DNA from 2 places in the Bacillus sp. M5A3_1b genome. Region 1 is predicted to be linked to the other one. Evidence: riboswitches for the same ligand, from Rfam matches in the RefSeq annotation. Region 1 holds a riboswitch; the other holds the start of a gene.
What was found. Region 1 has a riboswitch for preQ1 ahead of ACLBWW_RS07085 (QueT transporter family protein). Riboswitches for the same ligand answer to the same signal wherever they lie in the genome.
Positions count from the first base shown of each region.

Region 1 (3,023 bases):
CTACTCCAGCTTCTTTCGTCTGTACATCATAACCGCCATCAAAATAAACGAGGATTTCTTGGGGCTCTTCCTCCACTTGTTTACTCAGCTTTTTCATTTCCTTTAATGACCATTCTGCATCCATTTCATCATAAAATGATAGTTCTTTCACTCTTCCTGTTTTCTCGAAATCCTCTGCAAATTGCAATACATCTTCTATGTTCATATAATCTGTCGTTAATTCCGTCTGCAATCCGCTCTTTGTTTTATACAGCCAATGAATTTTATATTTCATACTAGATTCCCCTTATATAAGACTTCTTATATGTAGTCAGCTAATGAAAGCCTCACTTTATTTTATTATATTGTATCAAGAGTCACAGCATTATATTCAATATGATTACATACAAAAAGAGCTATCCCTATAGGAATAGCTCTTTCATCTATTGCATAAATCTTTCAAATTGTACTCGTTTATTAATCCAGTACATTACAGGCATACCAATTGCCATGACAACAAATTCACCGACGGCACATGTTAACCAAGTCAACATAAATGGTAAATCAAATGCAAGATGAAGTTCAATTGCAATCATAAACATTGTAATTGTAAAAATAACTGTATTAAAAATCATACGAGCCCAAACACCTTTAATAAATCGCATAGAAATAATCGTTGCAACTAATGCAAGAATAGATTGCCCTACTCCAAATACTAAATCGTAAGCGATCATGGGTGAGAAAAAGAGATTTGTTAAAAATACACCTAATACAATTCCGTAAATTGCTTTCTTATTAAATACAACAAGATGATTAAACATCTCTGAAATACGAAACTGTACACTCGTAAAGCCAAATGGCTGAATAAGCATAGAAACAGCAATATATAATGCCGCTAAAATACCATTACCGACTAATGTTCTTATATTCATGACAAAATCTCCTTAGTTTTTTTACGTGGGATGGTTTCGAACCACGTTATTCGTTTTTTAAGCAACAAGAATATATTCTACGCAATACACACTCTCTCGTCAATAGATTCCTATCATTAACTACCTTTTTTCTTTTAGACAACGTATAATAAAACATATGAAAGTTTTAGGAGGTTTCACTTCATGACAGCAACAATTCAAAATGAAAAAGTGATCGTTTCCATTTCTGACAAAGGTGCAGAATTACAAAGCGTTCGCTTAAAAGAAGATAACACTGAATACTTATGGCAAGGCGATTCTACTTATTGGGGGCGCCGCTCACCAATTTTATTCCCAATTGTCGGCCGATTAGTAGATAATACATACTACGTAGATGGTAAACCATATTCTTTAACACAGCACGGCTTTGCTCGTGATCTTACATTCTCTGTACAAGAACAAAGTGAAACGAAAATCACTTATATTGTAACTAGTAATGAAGAAACATTAAAAAAATACCCATACGAATTCGAATTACTCGTTTCTTATGAGCTAGACGGACAAATCGTTCATGTAACATATGAAGTAAATAACCCTACTTCAAAAGAGATGTTCTTCTCAATCGGAGCACATCCTGGTTTCAACTTCCCCTTATTAGAGGGCGAATCATTTACAGATTATCATTTATCATTTAATGGTTCTGAACGCTTAGAAACAAGCGTATTAGAAGGACCTTACCTTTCAAGTAAAAAACAATTAATCGCTGAAAATACGAATGAATTACCACTTACATACGATTTATTCAAAAATGATGCGCTTATTTTTGAAAATATGAATACGGATGAAATCTCTATTCGTTCTCATAAACATAATAAATTTGTAAAAGTAGAATTTGACGGATTCCCATTTGTCGGCGTATGGACACCAGGCGAAAACGCACCTTTCTTATGTATTGAACCTTGGTACGGGATTGCTGATGAAGTAAATCCAGCAAAAGATTTCAAGGAAAAAAAAGGAATTCAATCTTTACAAGCGAATGAAACATTTACATGTCGTTATAGTATTACAATCGGCTAAGTTACTCTATCCCCTACTTCAAAGAAACATATAAGTAGGGGATCATCTTATAATTTGGAGGTTTCTCACTTTGATTGAAGTATATATTGATGGTGCATCAAAAGGAAATCCTGGTCCTTCTGGTGCTGGAGTGTTTATTAAAGGGGTGCAACCAGCTGTACAATTATCATTGCCCCTTGGGACAATGTCCAATCATGAAGCAGAATACCACGCTTTACTTGTAGCATTAAAATATTGCACGGAGCATAATTATAACATTGTCTCTTTTCGTACAGATTCGCAACTTGTCGAGCGAGCTGTCGAAAAAGAATACGCAAAAAATAAAATGTTTGCACCACTATTAGAAGAAGCATTACAGTACATAAAAAGTTTCGATCTCTTTTTTATTAAGTGGATTCCAAGTAGTCAAAATAAAGTTGCTGATGAATTAGCTAGAAAAGCTATCTTACAAAATTAACGGGGGTATGAGTGTGAAAAAAGATTGGGTTGCTCCTCTTGCTTTATTATTTGTCTCTTTTATTTGGGGAGCTACATTTGTTGTCGTTCAAAATGCTATGTCTTTCGTTGGTCCATTTACTTTTAATGGTATTCGCTTTTTATTCGCTGGAATTATTTTATTATTCGTTCAAATGATTTTCTCAAAAAAATCTTCAAAACAAGATATAAAACAGAGTAGTCTCGCTGGATTAATCGTTGGATTTTTTTTATGCGTTGGCTATGTATTACAAACATTCGGCTTACTTTATACAACTTCTTCAAAAGCTGGTTTCTTAACAGGTCTTAGTATCGTTATGGTACCCATTTTGTCTTTTATCTTTTTAAAACAAAAAGCTACCATTTTTATCGTAATGGGCATTGCTGTAGCAACAGCAGGTTTATACTTATTAACTGCTGGTGATTCTTTTCAATTAAATATTGGAGATATACTCGTTCTCGGTTGTGCAGTTGCTTTCGCTGCCCATATTCTTGTTAACGGCTTCTTCTCTAAGAAAATATCACCTTTATTATTAAGCACGTCGCAAGTATTAGCTGTCGGTATGTTTTCTTCTATTTGCG
Region 1 covers NZ_JBKEZY010000002.1:172,148-175,170, forward strand. Annotated here, with positions in the region: gene ACLBWW_RS07080 (ribonuclease H family protein) at 1-274, opposite strand, end outside; gene ACLBWW_RS07085 (QueT transporter family protein) at 423-911, opposite strand; PreQ1 riboswitch class I at 918-962, opposite strand; gene ACLBWW_RS07090 (aldose 1-epimerase family protein) at 1,095-1,967, shown strand; gene ACLBWW_RS07095 (reverse transcriptase-like protein) at 2,038-2,424, shown strand; gene ACLBWW_RS07100 (DMT family transporter) at 2,438-3,023, shown strand, end outside.

Region 2 (3,023 bases), 230 kb from region 1:
ATTTTTAATGAGTTGAATTTGTATCAGTGGGTTCAATTTCTTGATTTGCATGAACAAAGACATCTTACGCAGTTAAAAGAGGCGAAACACGCAATTTTGCAACGATAATCAGAAGGAAGTGGGAGACCACTTCTTTTTTGATACGTGCATAGTTTTCTTTCTTATTTTGGAATACTACATGGAGAAAGAACAGAAGGAGTTGAAAAGTATGTCCAAGAAAAAGAAAGAAGAAGAGCGCGCGTGGAAAGCACGTAAAGAAAATCAAAAACCACATGGTAAAGTGAAAGCCTTTGCTGAATTAGTTGAAGGAACAGAAAAAACGTGATGATTATTTCATCACGTTTTTTGTATGAGTGGAAAAGTTAATAAGAAGGTTGTACCTGTACCTTTTTCGCTTATAATATCGATTTTTCCGTCCATAGCTTGAACAACACTGAACACGACCATCATTCCAAGACCAGTTCCTTTTTCTTTCGTTGAGTAGAAAGGAGAGCCAAGACGTTTCACTTGTTCGGTATCCATACCGATTCCTGTATCTTTTATATACAACTGAATATGCTTATGATCAGGAACTAATGTGAAATAAAGATCACCGCCTTTTGGCATGGCCTCAATGCAGTTTTTTAAAATATTTAACAAGCATTGATTTAGTTTTTGTTTTTCTCCCGCGATAAAAAAAGAAGTGCTTTGCTTTATATAATGTGTACGCACATTTGCTAAATTAGCAAGCGGTGTAATTAACGATAATGCATGTAGTAGTTCTTCTTCTAACTGTAATCTTTGTTCTTTTTCAATACTTGGTTTTGCAAAGGTTAAATAATCTGTAAGAACATGATTTGCTTGTTCGATTCCGTTGATGGCTATGTCGATATATAATTTTCGCTCTTGCTCAGTGCATGTATTTGACTGCAAGAGTTGTAAAAATCCTTTTGTTGAAGTTAATGGATTGCGAATCTCATGAGAGATGGACGCTGCCATTTCTCCAATTAAATGGAATTTTTCGGCATTCATAAGTTCGTTTTGAAGACGAACTTGCATTTGTAGTATGTGTAGCAAATATAAAATAAGGATTGTTCCAATTATTGTACATATTTCGTACACGATAATATGGGGTATGTAATCGGCGCTATTTGTAACCTCTGAGAGGAAAGAAGGTACCCAGCCCAAGCCAAATATGAGACTGTAAAAGATAGCGAGTGCTATTTTTATTCGATTAGAACTTCGGTTAAATAGTTTGTATGTTAATAGTAGAACAATAAACAGTAGAACCGAGGCGATAAGGGATGGAAAAACACCTATTCCCCCTAATAAGAAGCGGTATATGTTTAATACAGTTAAGATGGAAGCACCAGCAATAGGGCCCCCTGTTAATGTACCGACAATTAATACGATATGGCGCATATCAAATTGAAATCCATAATTTGTTTTTGCTCCGAAAGTAATACATAGTATGGTAGCGAGGCAACATAATGCAATAAATATAGCTGAATTTAATTTAGGAGAACGTTTCCCTTTTTGATTCCAAAATAAATGGTATACGAGCATTGTAACAAGGATGAATAATATATTTAGAAAGAGATAAATAATAAAGGGTTTCAGTGGGGTGCCTCCTCTCTTCTCACATTAAATTCATCATACTATAAAATGAAAGAAATGAAATGAAAAATAGCGGAAAAATCAGAAAATTTTTCTGGTAGTATACAATATGTTACAATAAGCTTTGTCAATGAAAGAAGGAATTCCGTGCATTGCACGGGAGAGGTTCGCGAACTCCCTCTATAAAAAACTATGGAAACAACAATATCTTTAGGTATTGTTTTGTTTTTTTATTGTGACAGTTCAAGAACGTTCTTTCTTCTTATTCGTAGTAGAGAAGGAGAATGAGTGAAATGAAAAAAGAAAAGGCAGTTGTTGTTTTTAGTGGAGGACAAGATAGTACGACATGCTTATTTTGGGCAATAGAGCAGTTTGCAGAAGTAGAAGCTGTAACGTTTAATTACAATCAACGTCATAAACTAGAAATTGAGTGTGCAGCGGAAATTGCGAAAGAGCTAGGAATTAAACATACGGTGCTAGATATGAGTCTATTAAATCAACTTGCTCCAAATGCGTTAACGAGAACGGATATGGAGATTACACATGAAGAAGGTGAATTGCCATCGACGTTTGTGGATGGACGAAATTTACTATTCCTATCATTTGCTGCTGTATTAGCAAAACAAGTTGGAGCACGTCATATTGTAACGGGTGTATGTGAAACTGATTTCAGTGGTTATCCAGATTGCCGTGACGTGTTTGTGAAATCGTTAAATGTTACTTTAAATTTATCCATGGATTATCCGTTCGTAATTCATACACCACTTATGTGGATTGATAAAGCGGAAACATGGAAATTATCAGATGAACTTGGAGCATTCGAGTTTGTTCGAGAAAAAACATTAACATGTTATAACGGAATCATTGGTGATGGTTGCGGTGAATGTCCAGCATGTCAGCTTCGTAAAGCAGGATTAGATACGTACCTACAAGAACGCGAAGGAGCAAATAACTAATGGATAATTTCTTTGGATTTCGCATCGTAGAAAATTTGCAAAAAATGGACAAGGATATTCAGCGTAAACAGCTCAAATATCATAATAAAAGAGTAATGGTCAGCAAGGAATTTACATTTGATGCAGCACACCATTTACACTGTTATGAGGGGAAATGTAAAAACTTACATGGTCACACATATAAAGTTGTATTTGGGATTAGTGGATATGTAAATGAAATAGGTCTTGCGATTGACTTTGGAGATATAAAAGAAATTTGGAAAAATGAAATAGAAATTTATTTAGACCATCGTTATTTAAACGAAACGTTACCAGCAATGAATACGACTGCTGAAAACATGGTCGTTTGGATTTATGAAAAGATGGCAGAAGCATTACTAAAAGATAATCGTGCGAACGAATATAAAGGAGCTCGTGTTGAATTTGTTCGTCTTTTTGAGACGCCAACTAGTTATGCGGAAGTAAGACGGG
Region 2 covers NZ_JBKEZY010000002.1:402,110-405,132, reverse strand. Annotated here, with positions in the region: gene ACLBWW_RS08345 (DinB family protein) at 1-108, shown strand, start outside; gene ACLBWW_RS08340 (DUF6254 family protein) at 209-325, shown strand; gene ACLBWW_RS08335 (ATP-binding protein) at 337-1,545, opposite strand; PreQ1 riboswitch class I at 1,753-1,796, shown strand; gene queC (7-cyano-7-deazaguanine synthase QueC) at 1,890-2,552, shown strand; gene queD (6-carboxytetrahydropterin synthase QueD) at 2,552-3,023, shown strand, end outside.
Region 2: linked by a shared signal. The riboswitch ahead of queC (7-cyano-7-deazaguanine synthase QueC) and the one ahead of ACLBWW_RS07085 (QueT transporter family protein) in region 1 are both predicted to bind preQ1.